DNA from 3 places in the Staphylococcus equorum genome. Region 3 is predicted to be linked to each of the others. Evidence: riboswitches for the same ligand, from Rfam matches in the RefSeq annotation. Region 3 holds a riboswitch; each other region holds the start of a gene.
The links. Region 3 has a riboswitch for thiamine pyrophosphate ahead of tenA (thiaminase II). Riboswitches for the same ligand answer to the same signal wherever they lie in the genome.

Region 1: linked by a shared signal. The riboswitch ahead of PYW44_RS00990 (thiamine phosphate synthase) and the one ahead of tenA (thiaminase II) in region 3 are both predicted to bind thiamine pyrophosphate.
Region 2: linked by a shared signal. The riboswitch ahead of PYW44_RS08070 (3-oxoacyl-ACP reductase) and the one ahead of tenA (thiaminase II) in region 3 are both predicted to bind thiamine pyrophosphate.

The regions. Positions count from the first base shown of each region.
Region 1 covers NZ_CP118982.1:221,293-224,579, forward strand. Annotated here, with positions in the region: gene xylB (xylulokinase) at 1-1,019, shown strand, start outside; TPP riboswitch at 1,182-1,290, shown strand; gene PYW44_RS00990 (thiamine phosphate synthase) at 1,351-1,944, shown strand; gene PYW44_RS00995 (NAD(P)/FAD-dependent oxidoreductase) at 1,937-3,061, shown strand; gene thiS (sulfur carrier protein ThiS) at 3,039-3,239, shown strand; gene PYW44_RS01005 (thiazole synthase) at 3,241-3,287, shown strand, end outside.
Region 2 covers NZ_CP118982.1:1,669,123-1,672,409, reverse strand. Annotated here, with positions in the region: gene PYW44_RS08075 (NtaA/DmoA family FMN-dependent monooxygenase) at 1-914, opposite strand, end outside; gene PYW44_RS08070 (3-oxoacyl-ACP reductase) at 941-1,693, opposite strand; TPP riboswitch at 1,824-1,922, opposite strand; gene rpsP (30S ribosomal protein S16) at 2,181-2,447, shown strand; gene rimM (ribosome maturation factor RimM) at 2,668-3,171, shown strand; gene trmD (tRNA (guanosine(37)-N1)-methyltransferase TrmD) at 3,171-3,287, shown strand, end outside.
Region 3 covers NZ_CP118982.1:901,679-904,965, forward strand. Annotated here, with positions in the region: gene PYW44_RS04245 (transglycosylase family protein) at 96-776, shown strand; TPP riboswitch at 988-1,087, shown strand; gene tenA (thiaminase II) at 1,166-1,855, shown strand; gene thiD (bifunctional hydroxymethylpyrimidine kinase/phosphomethylpyrimidine kinase) at 1,848-2,669, shown strand; gene thiM (hydroxyethylthiazole kinase) at 2,662-3,287, shown strand, end outside.

The DNA of each region.
Region 1 (3,287 bases), 680 kb from region 3:
GATTCAAATTAACTGGCAAGTTAAATATGGAATATTCAGATGCCTCAAGTACATTATTATTTGATCATAAGTGCAAAGCTTGGGATGAAAATATTGGTGAACAATTTGATATTCATAATATTTACCCTAAACTTGTAGCTTCACATAAATTAGTTGGTTATATGGACGAGAAGATAGCAACAAAACTCGGACTAAATGGGCAAGTGGCTGTTATTGCAGGTGGTGGTGATAATGCATGTGGAGCGCTTGGTGCGGGAATGATTAAAACCAATGAAACACTTTGTAGTATTGGCACTTCAGGCGTGGTCTTATCATGTGAAAGTGAAAAACATACGGAGTATCGCCGGAATATGCATTATTTTAATCATGCTTTAGAAGATATGGCTTATGTTATGGGCGTGACACTTGCTGCTGGTGACAGTTTGCAGTGGCTACGCCGAAATATATTAGGATATTTAAGCTATGATGAAATCATTACCATGGCGAGTCAATCACAGGTTGGCAGTAATGGATTATTATTCACACCATATCTATCGGGAGAACGCACGCCACATGGGGATTCCAACATCAGAGGGAGCTTTATAGGTTTAAGTGGCTTACATAGTAGTGGTGACATGGCACGGGCAGTTATTGAAGGTATAACCTTTTCTTTATTCGAGTCGATAAAATATTTACGCGATTGTGGTAAAGATATTCAACATATCGTGTCTATCGGTGGCGGGGCAAAAAGCGACTTTTGGTTGCAATTACAAGCCGATATATTTAATGCTGAAATTAGTAAATTGAAGTATGAAGAAGGGCCTTGTATGGGTGCGGCAATCTTGGCTGTATGTGGTCTAGGATGGTATGAAAGTATCGAAGCGGCTACAAAGCAATTTATACGTTATGAAAAATCTTTTAAACCAGATAGTGAGAAACACAAACAATATATGCAATATTTTGCTTTATATAAAAGTGTATATCGACAAACTCAAAGTCTTACAGCTAGTTTACTAGAAATATCTAAAAGTAAAAAATAGTTACTAGTTGAATTATTTAAAAATAAGTAATAGTATCTACTTTAACACTTAAAAACAACTTAAATTATAATACCACTTGAAATAATCAATGGAATAGGTTAAGTTGTATGTAATAATTCTTCAACACATATTTAATAATTATTATAAAAATTAAATAGCTTAAATAACCACTGGAAGTGCCTTGCATAAGGCTGAGACCGAAGTAGTAACTTGGGAATTCCTTGAACCTGATCCAGTTTGTACTGGCGTAGGAAAGTGGCGTTATAAACATGCGAATTCGTTAATCCAACGTCATTTTTCTTACCAGAAAAATGACGTTTTTTTATTTGGGGTGAAAACATTGTTTATAGCAATTACACAGTATAAGTATTTAAATGCAGTAGAAATTAAGCAGTATATCAAAATAGAGCAGTTTATAGACTATTTAATTATCAGAACACCAATGGAGACGGCTGAATTGATTGATTGGGTTCATTTGCTTAATCAATCCGGCTTTCCTAAAAGTAAAATAATTATTCATGACAATTTAACTGTATTAACACGATGCAAGTTACGTGCGATTCATTTTAAAGAAAAAGATGAGCGCATAGCGGACTTTAAATATAATCATCCAGACATCCAAGTTAGTATGTCTACACACGACACAAAACATATAGCGCAAGCAGAAGCATTACAGTTAGCATTTGTCTTATATGGACATATTTTTAAAACCAATTCCAAACCGAATCAACATCCAAGGACAGAAAATGAAATAAATAAAGCGTTAAAATTCAATATCCCAATTATCGCTTTAGGCGGTATCAATACACAAACTTTAAAAGAGCTACCTAATGGATTCAAAGGCATTGCAGGGATTTCCATTTTTGCGCAACAAAACGTAAATGAAATCAAACAGCTGAAGGAGGCTTGGCAGACGTATGTATGATGTCATAATCATTGGCTCTGGTGTAATGGGCATGTCAATCGCGAGAGAATTAAGTAAATCAGATATCAAAATTGCTGTGATAGATCGTGATATACCAGGGAAACATGCTTCATTTAAAGCTGGAGGCATGCTTGGTGCTCAAAATGAATTTACTGAAGACAGTGATTTGTTTCATATAGCACGAGAGTCTCAAGTTATGTTCGAGCCACTGAGGGATAGTTTGCTAGATGAAGTAGGCTTAGATATTGAATATCTGGATAGTGGTTTAATTAAACTCGCAAGCAGTATTGATGATAATGCAAGTGTTGAAAAGCAATACAAATTTCTGCAGCAATACAACCGAGATGTGGAATTATTGCCTGCAAAGTCACTGAAAGAAAGAACGAATGGCAACGTAATATCAGACAATTTATCCGCGATGTATATACCGAATGATAATCAAATCAATGCCAATAAATACACGAAAGCGTTATTAAAATCATTAGAACAACGGGGCATTCACCGTATTTACAACACAGAAGTTAGTGACATAACACCATTAAATCCAGGATATCGTGTGGTAACGGATACAGATGTGTTAACTGCGGAAAAGGTAGTGGTCGCTGGAGGAGCTTGGAGTGGAAAATTATTGAGCCACCACATGCCAAACAGTAGTGTTACAGGAGTTAAGGGTGAAGTGTTACTTGTAGAGCATCCAAATCTGTCTTTAGAAACAACGCTATTTACTACAAATGGTTGTTACGTTGTTCCAAAAATGAAAAATCGTTATTTAATTGGAGCCACAAGTTATTTTGATGATTATTCAGTAGGTGTTTCTCAATTAGGGAAAAAATGGTTGTTACAACAGGCTACGATGCATATTCCTAACTTAAGAGATGGTAAATTAATCAATCAATGGTCAGGCATTAGACCTTATACCTCAGGTGAAAAACCCATTATGGATGAAGTAGCTAAACATTTATTTATCATTTCAGGACATTATCGCAATGGCATTTTACTATCACCTTACGTTGGAAAATGGATGGGCGATTGGATTCAGTATGATCGTAAGCCGGAACAATTTGCAGATTTTATAATTGAAAGGGGTAAGACCAATGAAGTGCATTATAAACGGTGACAACTTTACTTTTGATAGGGCATTAAGTATTCAGGAAGTGATTCAAGAACTAGATTTGGATGAAACGCGTATGATTGTGGAACATAATGAACAATTAATTCAGAGAGAACAATTTTCAAAGCATAAGGTTACGGATGACGATCGTTTGGAATTATTAGAATTTGTAGGAGGCGGATAACATGTTCAAGATAGGCGAATTTAAGTTAAATTCAAGATTATTATTAGG
Region 2 (3,287 bases), 770 kb from region 3:
AATTGTTTTAATGCGGTTTCCACCGGTAAGGCTTTGTCTAACTTTTCTTTCTTAGCATAGGCTTTTTCATAAGTTTCAGCGACATATGTAACTAGACCGGGAAAAATTTTGATATATCTACTATTGTTTTTTGATAATTGTAATTGTTGATCGAGCTTTTCTCGAAAAGCTTGTGCTTGTTTAAAGTTCCAGGATACTGAATACACTGCATCTGCATATTGAGTTGCTAAAGCAATACCTTGTGAAGATGCACCAGCTTGCATAGCTACTGGACGACCTTGTGGACTACTTGGCGTTGTTGATGGTCCTTTAACTTTGAAATGTTTACCATGATGATTAATAGCATTAATGTCATCATCATTAATAATTTTTTTATTCTTTCGATCATGTAAAAAATGTTTTTTATCCCAAGATGTGAATAACCGATTCATCACTTTTGCAAATTCAGCAGCAATTTCATAGCGTTCATTATGATCAGGGAGCATTTCCATACTGTGATTTAAAGCTTCTAAATCTGTCATAGAGGTGACAAGATTCCAACCTATACGTCCATTTGAAAGATGATCTAGACTGAGCAACTGTCTAGATGCGGTAAAAGGATTTGAGAATGTACTTGAAATTGTTGCGACAAGTCCAATATGTGTTGTCACATGAGCAATAGCAGATAAACTGACGATAGGATCGAACCAAAATGCCGGCATATCAGTAGAAGATTTCGCAGGAAAAGATTGATTGTCCGCGAAAAATACTGCGTCGAATAGTCCCTTTTCAGCAAGTTGAGCTAATTCCTGATAATAAGTAATTTCACCGATACGTGACACACTAGAGTTCGGCATTAACCACGCAGCTTGGTGATGACCACAAGCATATAATAAAACGCCAATATTAAGTTGTTTTTGATTTTTATCAGACATAGAAAGCACTTCCTAATTTTAATTTGTTAATTCATTGTTAAGCCACCATCAACTGTGAAATTTTGTCCTGTTATACCATTAGCTTGTTCAGAAGCTAAGTATGCAACCATGTTTGCAATGTCTTGTGGCGAAGTCACTCGTTTAAGCGGTGTTGTTTGTGCAATCATGTCAAATACTTCAGTCGTGGTTGTAGCACTTGCGTCAGTTGTTTTTAACAGACCTCCTGACACGACATTAGCTCTAATACCAAATTTACCAAGCTCGGCAGCAATATTACGAGTAAAGCCAATTAATCCTGCTTTTGCAGTTGTATATTCATGATAAGGTACAACGGGATTTTGATATAAATTTGTCCCGATAGAAATAATAATGCCTTGCTGTCTTTCCAAAAATTGGGGCATGACACTTTGTGTTACATTGAAGGCAGCTTTTAAAGTGCCATCTATCTGTTGTTGATAATCATCCCATGCTAACTCTGCAAATGATTTCTGCTGTGTAGGATCAAACTTAAAACCTACTAATGCATTGTTAATCACGACATCAATTTTCCCGAAATATTGGGTAGCTTGTTCAATTAAGTGGTCAATATCATTTCTATTTGTGACATCAGCTTGAATGGCAATTGCATGGTCAGAGCCGATGTCAGAAACAAGATCTTCTGCTAACGATTTATTTTTGTAATAATTGATTATAATATTGTACCCTTGTTGCGATAATGTTTTTGCAATCGTTGCACCTAAGCCTCTACTACTACCAGTTACTAAAATAGTTTTATTCATAACTTTCACTCCTAAAATTTTAAAAAGTAAAATTAAAAAAATACACAACCCTCACTATAGAAAGTTGTGTATTAGAAATGATAGAATAGTAATATTGCAAAAAGGCAAGATTGCCCCTTGAATATAGGATATAAAATCTTTCACACTTTCCTCCGCTAGTTTCAGCTAGATCAGGTTCAAAGGGTTTGAGTTGTACTCATCTCAGTTAAAAACACCCCTAGTGCATGTGCTTATTTAATTTAATCTCAATGTATAGCTTTTAAATATAGATGTCAAGAGACTTAATATAAGACAAGGCATATCATAGTGGTGTAAAGTGCGTGAAAAGAGGAAATTGACAAAAGCGCGTTATTTAATAGGTAATTGATGAGAAAAAATGATTTTTTAAAATTGGTAAAGGATAACCTCTTTACAAATATTAGAAGAACTGGTATCATTATTTCTTGTAGAAAATAAATACTTATGAAATTAAAAGGAGAGAATATAAATGGCAGTTAAAATTCGTTTAACACGTTTAGGCTCAAAAAGAAATCCATTCTATCGTATCGTAGTTGCAGATGCTCGTGCACCACGTGACGGTCGTATTATCGAACAAATCGGTACTTACAACCCTAACAATGTAAATGCAGCAGAAGTTAAAATCGACGAAGAATCAGCACTTAAATGGTTAAAAGACGGTGCTAAACCGACTGATACAGTTCACAATATCTTATCAAGAGAAGGTATTTTGAAAAAATTCGACGACCAAAAATAAGTTTTAAACTTATTAAACAAATATAGTGTTTGTAAGAGTACCGTTTAGGTGCTCTTTTTTTAATGGAAAATATTATAATCAGTGCTTTAACATAGTTGAGAATAAGAAAATTTTCTATTGAGGAATGTATTACTATGTTAGATTTATACATGTTATAATAATTAAATAATACATAAAAATTACACAACACTTATAAGATACATTTATCGGAGGCACATATATGAAAGTTGAAGTTGGAAAAATTGTTAATACACATGGCATTAAAGGTGAAGTGAAAATAAAGTCTAATTCTGATTTTACAGATAAACGTTTTCAACCAGGAGAAATAGTTGAAATAGCACGTAAAGATAAAGCGCCACTTGAATTTAAAATTGCTTCATATCGTATGCATAAAGGACTGCATATGCTTACGTTTGAAGGTATCAATAACATTAATGATATCGAGTACCTAAAAGGTGAAACACTTTTACAAGAACGTGATCATGAAGAAATAGAACTTGGAGAACATGAATTTTATTATTCAGATATCATTGGCTGTACCGTTTTTAATGAAGATACTCCAATTGGTCGTGTGATTGAGATATTTGAAACAGGTGCAAACGATGTGTGGGTAGTCAAAGGCGACAAAGAATACCTCATTCCTTATATCGCGGATGTGGTCAAAGAGATTGATGTAGAAGGTAGACGTATTCAAATCACGCCTATGGAAGGATTATTAGATTAATGAGAATCGACTATTTAACATTATTTCCTGGCATGTTTGAAGGTGTTTTAAACCAATCTATTTTAAAACGAGCCCAAGAAAAAGATTTGCTACAAGTAAATACAGTGGATTTTAGA
Region 3 (3,287 bases):
TCACTGTAACCTACAAAGAACTTTTGAATGATATAGTTGTACTTGCAAATTAATCATAAAATAAATTAATCACCTTATAGGAGGACTTTTTAACAATGAAAAAAACAGTAATCGCATCAACTTTAGCACTAGGATTAGGCGTAACAGGAGCAGCAAATTCAGCTGACGCTTCAGAACAAGGCGTAGACAAAGCAGAATTAGCTCAATTAGCTCAATCAAACTCAGAACAATTAAATGAAGCACCTGTACAAGAAGGCGCTTATGACATAGATTTCAATTATAATGGTACAGACTATAGCTTTGAATCAGATGGTACAAACTTTAGCTGGAGCTTTGGCGGAGGCTCAACTGAAGCACCTGCTCAACAAGAAGCACCAGCTGAACAAGCAGCAGAGCCAGCACAACAATCAGCACCAGCTGAACAAGCTGCAGAACCAGCTCAACAAGAAGCACCAAAAACTGAAGCAACTCAACAACCACAACAAGAATCTACTTCAAAAGAATCAAGCTCAAGTGAAGCTTCAAGTGGTTCATCAGTAAATGTTAACTCTCATTTACAAGCAATCGCTCAACGTGAATCAGGCGGCGATCTTAAAGCTGTTAACCCATCATCAGGTGCAGCAGGTAAATATCAATTCTTACAAAGCACTTGGGATTCAGTAGCTCCAGCAGCTTACCAAGGTGTATCTCCAACAGAAGCACCTGAATCAGTACAAGATGCTGCAGCAGTTAAACTTTATAATGAAGTTGGCGCTTCACAATGGGTTACTGCATAATTTAGTCAGTAATTAACTATAAATACTATAAACGTATGCCAATAAAGTCACCGACTTTGTTGGCATTTTTTTGTCCACGATTTCCACTAATACAACTACAGCTTGTAGTTACTGTGTCATCGCTATAATATTTACAACATAGACGCTTCATTGAAGTACGTTCTTTTGCAATGTCACACTACATTTGTTATGTTTAAAGAAATAATATATGAAAATCTACTAGGGGAGCCTTTATGGCTGAGATGATTTAGTTCAGACCCTTACGACCTGATTTGGTTAATGCCAACGTAGGAAAGTAGTTTAATTTATAATTGAATTGCTTAGCCTTTCTATTAATTAACTACATTCTTACTTGGAATGTAGTTTTTTAATATTTAGGAGGACTTAACGTGTTATTTTCAAAAGAATTAAAAATAGATGCCAAGCCAATTATTGATGACATTTATAATGACCCATTTATACAAGAAATGTTACAAGGTCATTTATCTAAGGATGCTACTAAATTTTATTTAAGAGCAGATGCATCTTATTTAAAAGAGTTTGCTAATATTTACGCATTACTCATACCTAAAATGGAGCAAATGGAAGATGTAAAATTTTTAGTTGAACAGATACAATTTATTGTTGATGGAGAAGTAGCGGCACACGAAATATTAGCTGAATATGTAAATGAACCTTACAATGAAATTGTACAAGTGAAAGTTTGGCCACCGAGCGGCGATCATTATATTAAACACATGTATTTTAATGCTTTTGCTAAAGAAAATGCAGCATACACAATTGCTGCCATGGCGCCTTGTCCATACGTATATCAAGTTATTGCACAACAAGCGTTACAAGACCATACTTTAAATACCGATTCTATTTTGGCAAAATGGTTTGAATTTTATAGTACCGAAATGGATGAACTTGTGCATATTTTTGATAATTTAATGGATAAATTGACACAAAATTGCACAAAACAAGAGAAAGCTGACATCAAAGATTGTTTCTTACAGAGTACAGTTCATGAACGCAAATTTTTTAATATGTCATTCATTGAAGAAGAATGGCTTTATGGAGGGGTTAATAATGAATAAACCTAAAATTGCTTTAACTATAGCAGGCACTGACCCAACGGGTGGCGCAGGTGTCATGGCAGATTTAAAATCATTTCATGCTTGTGGCGTATACGGTATGGCTGCGATAACGAGTATCGTAGCGCAAAACACAAAAGGCGTTCAACATATTCATAACATAGAAACAAGTTGGTTATCCGAGCAATTAGAAAGTATCTTTGATGATGAGTTACCTCATGCGCTGAAAACAGGCATGATAGCTTCAAAAGAAATGATGGAATTAATACAATATTATTTAAAGCAATATCCAGAGATTCCTTATGTAATAGATCCTGTAATGTTAGCTAAAAGTGGTGACTCGTTGATGGATGAGGATGCTAAAGCTGACTTGCAAAATATTCTATTGCCTTATGCTACTGTGGCAACACCAAACTTGCCCGAAGCAGAGGAAATAACAGGATTAACGATACAAGACGAATCATCAATTTATAAAGCAGGCGACATTTTCATTAATGAAATTGGCAGTAAAGGTGTTGTTATCAAAGGTGGACATTCAGAGGATTTAGACTTCGCTAAAGATTATTTATTCACTAATGAAAATGTATATACTTTTGAAGAACCTCGATTTGATACAAAACATACGCATGGTACAGGGTGTACTTTTTCGGCAGTGATTACTGCAGAATTAGCAAAAGGTAAAACAATATATGAAGCAGTGAAAAAAGCAAAACAGTTCATTTCTTTAAGCATTAAACACACACCTGAAATTGGTCAAGGTAGAGGACCAGTTAATCATTTTGCATATATGAAAGAGGTAGGATTAGATGATGAATAATTTAGAAGTACTCAGAAATAGTAACCCGTTAGTTATTTGTTATACAAACGATGTTGTTAAAAATTTTACAGCAAATGGCTTATTAAGTTTAGGAGCAAGTCCAGCAATGAGTGAAGCACCAGAGGAAGCGTCAGATATGTTAACTCACGCGAATGCTTTACTGATTAATATTGGCACGCTGACTAAAGATAAAGAGTCAGACATTTTAAAAATTGCGAAGGTAGCTAATCAAATTGGAACACCAATCGTCTTTGATCCTGTTGCTGTAGGTGCATCACAATACCGCAAAGATTTCTGTGAGACATTTTTAAGTGAGGTTAAGGTAGCAGTTATCAAAGGTAACGCCTCAGAAATTTTAACACTAATTGATAATGATACACAGATGAAAGGTACAGATAGTGATATAAATCTGGATGCTGTGACTATTGCTAAAAAAGCTCATACACAATTCGGGACAGCGATAGTTATCACAGGTAAAGAAGATATTGTAATGCATGAAGATAAAATTCTGAAACTTGCTAATGGTTCGCCTATGCTTGCAAAAATCACAGGTGCAGGTTGTTTATTAGGCGCTGCGATAGCGAGCTTTTTAGAATCCAAGCAGCAGCCACAATTAAA